Regions from separate parts of the Phreatobacter stygius genome, predicted to be linked through region 2. Evidence: riboswitches for the same ligand, from Rfam matches in the RefSeq annotation. Region 2 holds a riboswitch; each other region holds the start of a gene.

Region 1 (3,270 bases), 1.8 Mb from region 2:
ATGTCACCGACCAGTGCCAGCCATTGGCCTGAGCGGAGAAGGCGCGCAGCACGTCGACGCCGAATTGCAGCTCGATGCCACGCACGGTCACGTCGCCGGCATTGTTGACATAGTCGGAGGTGGTGGTCGAACCCGGCCGGAGCCTCGTGATGATCCGGTTCGAGATAACGTTCTGGAACAAGGCCGCGTCGAGGCTCCAGCCGTTCAAGGCGAAGGTCGTGCCGACTTCATACTGGCGGCTGGTTTCCGGCTTCACATTCGGATTGCCGAAAATCTGGGTGCCGACCAGCACGGTGTAATTGCCGGCAAGCTCGGTTGCGGTCGGCGAGCGGAAACCGGTCGAGACGCCGGTGCGGAAGCTCAGGTAATCGGTCGCCCGATAGGTGCCGCCGACGGTGTAGGTGGTGGCGTCATAAGGACGGCTGCCGGTCGCCTGGTTGGCGAGATTCGGCGTCGGGTCGAAGCTGGTCGAGCCGCGGGTGTGACGGATGCCGGCCCGCAGGATCACCCGGTCGTCGAACAGGCGCTGGCTGTTCTCGGCGTAGAAGGCCATGACCGAGTCGGTCTGGTTGTTATCCTGCGGCGAGACCTGAGCCATGTTGGTATAAGGCGCGACCACGCTTTCGCGGTAGCGCTGCGACCGCAGCCAGCTGCGCTCGGCATCAAAACCGAGCAGCAGTTCATTGCCGGCCCACAGGTTGAAGATCGGCTGGAACCGGAGGCCCATGATGTCGAGATGGCGGCGGTTCAGGTCCAGCCGCGTTCTCTGCGCGACCGTCGCCGAATTCGGCGCGGCCCAGCGGAACACGTCGCGATCGGCGACCAGATAGCTATGCGCGGTCCAGCGGGCGAAATCGCTGTCGGTCTTGCCGGAATAAACCAGGTCGAACGAGGCATTGGTCCGCTCGTCGCGGTTGAACGTGCTCCAGGACGAGCCGCGGAAGCCGGCATCATAGATGCCGTCGGACCGCACCGTGAGATCGATGCGGTGGTTGTCGTTGAGCTGGCGGCCGAAGGCGCCGGTCACGCCGAAGCGCTGATATTGGGTATTGGCCAGGAGGCCGCCGCCGGCACCGGAATGATAGCTGTCGCGCCGGCCGCCAGAGATGCCAATGTAGAAATCGTCGCTGCCGTTGCGGCCGGCGGCATGGGCACGGCCCTGCAGCAAGCCCCAGGAACCGCCCTGAATATCGGCGAAATTGCCCGTGGTGTTGCGGCCGTTCTTCAAGATGATGTTGATGACGCCGCCGATCGCCTGGCTGCCATAGATCACCGAGGCGGGTCCCCGGATGATCTCGACGCGATCGACGTCGGCCGGCGACAGTTTGGAAATATTGGCGGTGCCGGCGCGGCGGCCGTTGATCAGCACCAGCACCTGGCTGCGGAAGTCCTTGCCCTGCCCGTCGCTGGCGCCGCCGCGAATGTTGATCGAGGTCTGGCCGGGCGTCCATTCCGAGAGGAAGCCGACGGCATTCTCGGCCAGCAGTTCGGTCACCGAATGGGCGGTCGACCGGGTGATGCGTTCGCCCTCGATGACCTGCACCGTGCCGGTGATGCGGCTGCGCGGCTCCGGGCGCCCTGTGGAGGTCACGACGATTTCGTCGAGGATGGTCGGGGCGTTGCGGACCTCTTGGGCAAAGGCCGGCGCGAAGGCCCCGGCGAGGACAAGGGCAGCGACAGCCGGCGCGGTCGCGCACGGCGAAAACATGGACATGGATCGACTCCTCCGGCCCGCCGCCGGCATGGGTTGCACTCGATCCTCGGCCGGTCTCCTGGCTCGCGGGTCACGCGCCGCTTCCCCTTCCCGGCCTGACGGCCAGTGGATTGTCGAAGAGCGCTATCCGCTTACAGTTGCGGGGGCAGCCGCGGCATTGTGCTTCAATCAGCACGCACCGCATTCCCGTTTCACTCCCTGAGGGAGCACCGAAGATTCCTTAACGAAACACAAATGGCCGGCTGCCGCAATGCAGCCGCATTCCGTTTCGCACAGCCCTGTGCGGGATAAGCGCGTGGGTGCGCTGTTTCGGCATCGGTCGAAGGGGCGAGCGTTTGCACACGCTTCTCAAACGAAGCCTGAATGCGCCGTCCTTCGAGATCTCGCGCCGGAACCTCCGCCCTGACCTCGCCCTGGCCGGGCGAGAGGTCGGCGCGCCTGTGCAGGTTCGTGGCTGTCCTCGTCGCCGGTGTCCGGCCTCACCACCCCATTCGGATCGACGCGCCGGCGATTGATCGGCGGCGTTTCGGTCTCGCCGTCAGGCCTTTGGTCCGGCTTCCGGCGCCTGCCACCGGGTGGTGATCGCCGCGATATCAGGTCGCTTGCGCTCGGCGGGCGTCTCCTTGGCCGTGCCGATATGGACGACGCCGGCGACTTTTTCATGCGCCTCGAGACCGAACAGCCGGTGGGCTCCCGGGCTATAGGCGGCCCAGCCGGTCAGCCAGGTCGCGCCGAAACCGAGGGCTGCGGCCGCGGTCAAGAGGTTCATGCAAACCGCGCCGGCCGACAGGTCCTGTTCCCAGGCCGGAATGCGTGCGGCCGCGTCGCTGCGGCTGACGACGATGACGATGACCGGCGCATAGGTGAAGACGCGCGACATGATGCCGGCGAATTTGGCGCGCTTTTCCGGATCCATGTCGCCGTTCTCGGCGGCATAAAGGGCCGCGAGATGGGGGCCGGCATCGAACCGGGCCTGCCCCTCGATGACGATGAACCGCCACGGCTCCAGGCCGCCGTGATCAGGCACGCGGGCGGCAATGGCCAGGAGCCGTCGGAGCTCGGCCTCGCTCGGTCCGGGCCCGGCCAGCACGGTCATGCCGACCGAGCGGCGCGTCTCGAGCAGCGCGAGGAGCCCCTCGCCGGCCGGCTCGCCGGTGCGTTGGGCCGTCGCGGCCGGATCGGTCACCTGGATGTTCATGTCGTCTGCCTTTCCTGGCCGCGCGCCGCCAAACGTCCGGCGCGCTTGTTTGCGCGATCTGCCGCGCCGAGCGCAAGCCCCAGGCCTCAGGCCCGCCCGAGTGCCTGCATCGTCAGGAGATCGGTGACGTGTGGCGACGGGATCATCGCGGCGAGTGCCGCCTGCAGCGCCTCGACGTCGGCGCCTGGATCCGGCTGCCAGCCACAGGGACAGGCATTGTCGCCGCGATGGGCTTCTGCGACCTCCTGATAGACCGAACCGAGCGCCATGGCGACCAGCCCGAGCACGGTGATGGGCGGCAGCTGCGTCGTGCGCAGCGCATGGCAGAAGGCCGCCATGATCGCCTGGTGAAACTCGG
Region 2 (3,270 bases):
GCGGCAGCAGACAGGGCATCGGAGACCGATTGCCGCCCGCCGGCCAGCGCCTGCCCAAGGGTTGCAAGCTCGCCCATCTTCTGCGCGGCAAAGGCAAGCCAGCCCTTGAGGTCCGGATCGAGCCCGGTCTCCAGGTCGAGATCGACAGGCACATGCAGGAGGGAACAGGAGGCGGCGATCTCGATGTGGTCGGTGCCGCGTCTCGCCACCACCGGCTCGAGCCGGTCGAGCAAGGCCGGCAGGTCGGCGCGCCAGACATTGCGGCCGTCAATGACGCCGAGCGACAGCACCAGGCCGCGCGGCGCCTTGGCCAGCACCCGGTCGAGCTGATCGGGCGCGCGGACGAGATCGACGTGCAGGCCGGCGACCGGCATGCCGAAAGCGGTGTCGAGATTGTTGCCCAGTGCGCCGAAATAGCTTGCCAGCATGATCTTCAGATCGGGCAGCGCGCGCGCCAGGGTCTGGTAGCAATTGCGCAACGCGAGCCGCGTGGCCTCGTCGAGATCGAGCACCAGGCAGGGTTCGTCGAGCTGCACCCATTCCGCACCATTGGCGGCCAGCCGGCGCAGGATGTCGATATAGACGGGCACCAGATCCGGCAGCAGCGTCAGGGGATCGAACGAGCCGTCCTTGGCCTTGCCGAGCTTCAGATAGGTCACCGGCCCGAGCAGGACCGGGCGGGTGACGATGCCCAGCGCCTTGGCCTCCAGGAATTCGTCGAGCGGCTTGGTCGAGGCCAGCGCGAACTCCTGCCCGCGTTCGAATTCAGGCACCATGTAGTGGTAGTTGGTGTCGAACCACTTGGTCATTTCGAGCGCAGGCAAGCCATGGCCCGGAGCGCCACAGCCACAGGCCGCCGCGTGATCGGCCTCGCCGGTCGGGCCTTGGCTGCCGCGCGCCATGGCGAAATAGGTGGCAAGCGACACCTTGCCGCCGGCCCAGCCATAGATTTCCGGAATGGCGCCGACCATGACGCTGGTGTCGAGGACGTGGTCGTAGAGCGAGAAATCATTCGACGGAATGACGGTGACGCCGAGCGCCTGCTGGCGCGCCCAATGGCTCGCCCGCAGACCGGCGGCGGTCGCAAGCAATTGCGGCGCGTCGATCTTGCCGGACCAATAGCCTTCCAGAGCTGATTTCAATTCGCGCCTGGCGCCGATGCGCGGCACGCCGAGAGTGGCAACAGGCAGAGACAGAGACGACATTGGCAAACCCCGTTTGCTGGGGCGAAGGCCAAGCGGCCGCGTGCAGGCTGGCGGGACGCATGGCGGCCCGCTTTGCAAGCGACACACCGGACACCCCGCCCGTGGACGTTATCAGGTCGAGGCAGGTCTCCTGGCTCGCGGGTCAATGCTGCTGTTCGGCCTTCCCGAAGCCTTCAGGCCTCAGTGACACAGATGAACAGCGGCTCACCGCTTACAGTTGCGGGGGCAGCTCCGGCCTGGCCCGAAGGCGTACCGGATTCCCTCTTAGCCGCGAGCCCGGAGAGGCCCGCAGAACCACGACGCCGTCAGTTGGCGACGGCGGGCGACAAAAGTCAAGGAGATATAAAGACATCTTTATGTCGTCATATCTTTATGCAAAACAAGGACGCTTGGTGATGCCAAGCGCGCATTTCAAAAACCACAACCTGTTGACACTGAGGTCGACTGGGCCGCTATATATAGAGGTCGAGGTTCTCCTGAGTCGCACCGGGAGCTAAGAGGGAATCCGGGAAGATGCCGTTCGCATCGAAGCCGGAGCTGCCCCCGCAACTGTAAACGGCGAGACGCTGTCGAGACGTGTCACTGGGGCCCAGGAGGGCTTCGGGAAGGCCAGACAGCCCGACGACCCGTGAGCCAGGAGACCTGCCCCGACATCTTGAACGTCCACGGGCGGGGTGTCCTGGTGGGTCGCTTGCATCAGCGGGAGGGCGAAGGCGCCGTTCCGTTTCCGGCGGCGTCCTTTTTTGGCCCAAGCCCCCACACTGTCTGGGGTCTGCCGATGTCTCTGTTGATCGAAACCGAAACCGCGCCAAGCGCGTTGCCTCCCATCTCCCAGGCGTCCGCCAAGACGGCGAGCGAACCGGGTTACCAGGTGATCCGCCGCCATGGCGGCGTCACCCCCTTCGACCCTGCCAAGATCGCGGTGGCGCTGACCAAGGCCTTCCTGGCGGTGGAAGGCACCGGTGCGGCGGCGTCGCGGCGTGTCCACGACATTGTCGAGGTCCTGACCGGCCAGATCGTCAACGCCCTGATCCGCCGGGCCGATGCCGGCCGCACCTTCCATATCGAGGACGTCCAGGACCAGGTGGAGCTCGCGCTGATGCGCGGCGAATATCACAAGGTGGCGCGCGCCTATGTGCTCTATCGCGACGAGCGCGCCAGGGAACGTGCCCAGGTTCTCGCCGAAACAGCACCGGCGCCGGCCGCGCCAATGCTCAGCATGATCAATGCGCTGGGCGAGCGGGCGCCGCTCGACGCCGCAAGGCTCGCCCGGATCGTCAACGAGGCGGCCGCCGGCCTCGACGGCGTGGTTGCCGAAACCGTCATCGCCGAGGCCCATCGCAATCTCTATGACGGCATTTCGCTGGACGAGCTGGCGCTGGCGCCGATCCTCGCCGCGCGCACCCTGATCGAGACCGAACCGAACTACACTTTCGTCAGCGCCCGCCTGCTGCTCGACAAGCTCCGACGCGAGGCGCTGAGCTTCATTGCCGGCCGCCCCGATCAGGCGACCCAAGCCGAGATGGCGGCGCGTTACGGCGACTATTTCGCCGGCTATGTCGCGACCGGCATCAAACACGAATTGCTCGATCCGGAACTCGGCCGTTTCGACCTCGGCCGGCTCGCCGCCGCATTGAAACCCGAGCGCGACCTCGCCTTCCAATTTCTTGGCCTGCAGACGCTCTACGATCGCTATTTCCTGCATGTCTCGGGCAGCCGCTTCGAATTGCCCCAGGCCTTCTTCATGCGCGTCGCCATGGGCCTGGCCCTGCGCGAGATCGACCGCGAGGCCCGCGCCATCGAATTCTACGACCTCCTGTCGTCCTTCGACTTCATGGCCTCGACGCCAACCCTGTTCAATGCCGGCACGCTCCGGCCGCAGCTGTCATCCTGCTTCCTGACCACCGTGCCCGACGACCTCGACGGCATCTTCAAGAGCGTCAAGGACAATGCCTTGCTGGCCAAATATTCCGGCGGCCTCGGCAATGACTGGACCCGGGTGCGCGGCCTCGGCGCCCATATCAAGGGCACCAATGGCGAAAGCCAGGGTGTCGTGCCTTTCCTG
Region 3 (3,270 bases), 1.8 Mb from region 2:
GGCGAGCGGCCGGCCGGCGGGACAGCCGGCAAGCGCCTCGGGCCAGGCCTCGGGTCCTTTCGCCGCGCTCCAGGCGAACAAGGCCGGCAGCGGCAGGGCCGGCTCCACCTTTGCTTCGGGGTCGAGATGCCCGGCGATCCGGCCGAGCAGCCGGCGCATGTTGTCGGCGCCGCCGCCGGCCTGGAAATAGCTGTCGAGCGCATGCGTGACCGTGGCGTCGACGGTGCCATAGGCGGCGAGCCGGTCATCGCCGCGATCGTCGCCCGGCAGGACGGCGAGCGGAATATTCGCCTGCCGGCAGGCGGCATGGAGCTGGTCGAGCCCATAACGCCAATAGTCGAGCCCGCCGAGCAGGCGCACCAGCACGAAACGTGAGCCCGTGACCGTCTTGTCGAGATAGAGATCGACGGAAAGCGGGTGTTTCAGCTGGCGCAGGCTGGCGAGCCTGACCGTCAGCGGCTGGGCCTTGGCCGCCGCCGACAGCGCCGTCAGGTCGCTGTCGGCGAAAGACAGCACCACCACGTCGCCGGCCGCCTGGCCGAGGTCGACCGCGCGGTCGGCCTCGTCAAGCGTCACGGTGGTGGCGGGCAGGATGTGCATGATTGGTCCGCGTTACGAGGCCTTGGCTGATCGCCCCTTGGCGCCTCAGCCGTTGAGCGCGGCCTCGACCGCGCCACGGTCGAAACCCTTCAACCCGATCGCCACGATCCGGCCCTGGCGGGCCTCGCCCGGCGTCCAGGCCCGATCATAATGATGGGCGATGCGGCGGCCAACGCCCTGGACGACCAGGCGCATCGGCTTGTCGCCGACCGCGGCGAAACCCTTCAGGCGCAGCACGCCGGCGGCTTCCGCCGCCTTGGCGACCCGGGCCGCCAGGATGTCGGGCGAGCCGACCGCTTGAATCGCGAAGGAATGGCTCTCGAAATCGTCGTGGTCGTGGTCCGCTTCGGTCTCGTGATGCGAGGGGCGGCCGGCCAGATCGGTTTCGGCGGCGGCGCCGAGACCGACCACCAGGGCCGGCTCGACCTTGCCGTGAGAGGTTTCGACGATCTTGATCGCTTTCGGCAGATGCGCCTGGATCTCGGCCTTCACCCGGTCCCGGGTGGCCTGGTCGATCGCGTCGCTCTTGTTGAGCAGGATCAGGTCGGCGCACAGGATCTGGTCCTCGAACACCTCTTCCAGCGGATTGTCGTGATCGACCGCGCCGTCCTGGGTGCGCTGGGCGGCGAGCGCCTCCGGGTCGTCGGCGAAGGTACCCTCGGCCACCGCCGGGCCATCGACCACCGCGATGACGCCGTCGACGGTCACGCGATTGCGGATCGCCGGCCAGTTGAAGGCATTGACCAGCGGTTTCGGCAGGGCGAGGCCCGAGGTCTCGATCAGGATATGGTCGGGTGGCTGCGCGCGGTTCAGCAGCTTTTCCAGCGCCGGGATGAAATCATCGGCCACCGTGCAGCAAATGCAGCCGTTCGGCAGTTCGACAATGTCCTCGGCCGTACAGCCGGTAATGCCGCAACCTTCGATGAACGACCCGTCGAAGCCGATATCGCCGAACTCGTTGACCAGCACGGCCAGCCGCCGGCCGCCATTGTTTTCCAGGAGATGGCGGACCAGCGTGGTCTTTCCGGCGCCGAGAAAGCCGGTGACGATGGTGCAGGGGATTTTGGCCGGGGGATTTTTGACGGAAGTGGCCGGGGTCGGCTGGGTCATGATGTGTCCGTGAAGGCAAAGGGGAAAGCGGGCGAGGGCGCCCTCGGTTCGGCATCCGGGCGATTCGTATGCGGGCGCTCAGTTGGCCCGCGGTCGGATCGGCGGCTCGGGATGGCGGGGAAGCGCAAGTCGTAGCGGGTCTCGGGATCTCATTACGGCATACTCCGTCTGGCAGCCGGCTTTCGCCGGAAACGCTCCCAAGGACGAAGCCGGGCGCGGAACGCCTGGACCGGTTGCCATCGAAACACCCCGCTCGATGGGCCCATGAGAAGCACTGGTGACGGCAGGTCTCCTGGCTCACGGGTCTAAACTTTCCGCCGCCTTCCCGGGATCTTGCGCCCAGTGGCTTGTGGCTTCAGTTCGCCGCTTACAGTTGCGGGGGCAGCCGTGGCGTCGCACCACGTTCCCTTTTCACCTCGTCTGAGAGGCACCGTCGGGATTTAGCACTACCGGCGCGCTCGCCGATTTGCAATGGATGCGCTCCTTCACGTCCGCTCCGAACCCATAGGTCCTTATGCCGAGCCCGACCCGATCCGTGACCCTGGTGTTGGGCGGCGCGCGTTCCGGCAAGAGCCGCCATGCCGAAAGCCTGATCGAGGCGCTGCCCGCACCCTGGCGCTATGTCGCAACCGCGCAGGCCTATGACGACGAGATGCGCGCGCGGATCGCCGAACATCGCGGCCGGCGCGGCGCAGGCTGGCAGACCGTCGACGCGCCGATCGATCTCGTCGGCGCGATCGCCGGGGCGCCCGCAGGCACGCCCGTCCTGGTCGACTGCCTGACGCTCTGGCTGACCAACCTGATCCTGGCCGAGGCCGACATCGCCGCGGCGCGCGCAGCCCTTGCCGAGGCCTGCCGGAGAACCACCGGGCCGCTGGTTCTGGTCTCCAACGAGGTCGGGCTCGGCATCGTGCCCGACAATGCCCTGGCGCGCCGGTTCCGCGACGAGGCCGGCCGGCTGCACCAGGAGCTTGCTGATGTCGCGACCCATGTGGTCTTCATGGTGGCCGGATTGCCGATGATCGTGAAATGAGGCCGGACATGACTGATAAAACCGAGGAGGCCGAGCGCCACCGCGCCAAAATGGCCAAGCGCAAGGCGGTGCAGGACGCCGAGGTGGCCTCCAAGATCGTCGAAAAGGGCCTGCTGATCGTCAATACCGGCCCGGGCAAGGGCAAGTCGACGGCCGCCCTCGGGCTGATCCTGCGGGCGCTCGGCCATGGCTGGCGGGTCGGCGTGGTGCAGTTCATCAAGGGCGCCTGGTCGACCGGCGAACGGCAGGCGCTTGCCGTCTTCGGCGACCGGATCGCCTGGCATGCGATGGGCGAAGGTTTCACCTGGGAAACCCAGGACAAGGCGCGCGACATCGCCGCCGCCGAGCGCGCCTTCGCCAAGGCCCGGGAGCTGATGGCTGACGAGACCATTGGCCTCGTCGTGCTCGACGAACTCAATATCGCGCTGCGCTACGACTATCTGCCGCTCGCCGAGGTGGTCGAGACGCTGGCCGGCCGCCGGCCCGGCCTGCATGTCGTGGTCACCGGCCGCAATGCCAAGCCGGAG

The links. A riboswitch is a leader RNA that binds a small molecule or an ion and turns the genes downstream of it on or off. The one in region 2 is predicted to bind cobalamin.
Region 1: linked by a shared signal. The riboswitch ahead of E8M01_RS31045 (TonB-dependent receptor domain-containing protein) and the one ahead of E8M01_RS22395 (ribonucleoside-diphosphate reductase subunit alpha) in region 2 are both predicted to bind cobalamin.
Region 3: linked by a shared signal. The riboswitch ahead of cobW (cobalamin biosynthesis protein CobW) and the one ahead of E8M01_RS22395 (ribonucleoside-diphosphate reductase subunit alpha) in region 2 are both predicted to bind cobalamin.

What each region holds. Positions count from the first base shown of each region.
Region 1 is NZ_CP039690.1:6,543,393-6,546,662, reverse strand. Features, by position in the region: gene E8M01_RS31045 (TonB-dependent receptor domain-containing protein) at 1-1,714, opposite strand, end outside; cobalamin riboswitch at 1,746-1,943, opposite strand; gene E8M01_RS31040 (nitroreductase family protein) at 2,253-2,912, opposite strand; gene E8M01_RS31035 (hypothetical protein) at 2,999-3,270, opposite strand, start outside.
Region 2 is NZ_CP039690.1:4,768,427-4,771,696, reverse strand. Features, by position in the region: gene metE (5-methyltetrahydropteroyltriglutamate--homocysteine S-methyltransferase) at 1-1,205, opposite strand, end outside; cobalamin riboswitch at 1,309-1,519, opposite strand; cobalamin riboswitch at 1,657-1,869, shown strand; gene E8M01_RS22395 (ribonucleoside-diphosphate reductase subunit alpha) at 1,984-3,270, shown strand, end outside.
Region 3 is NZ_CP039690.1:6,567,505-6,570,774, forward strand. Features, by position in the region: gene cobN (cobaltochelatase subunit CobN) at 1-600, opposite strand, end outside; gene cobW (cobalamin biosynthesis protein CobW) at 646-1,710, opposite strand; cobalamin riboswitch at 1,976-2,160, opposite strand; gene cobU (bifunctional adenosylcobinamide kinase/adenosylcobinamide-phosphate guanylyltransferase) at 2,225-2,743, shown strand; gene cobO (cob(I)yrinic acid a,c-diamide adenosyltransferase) at 2,752-3,270, shown strand, end outside.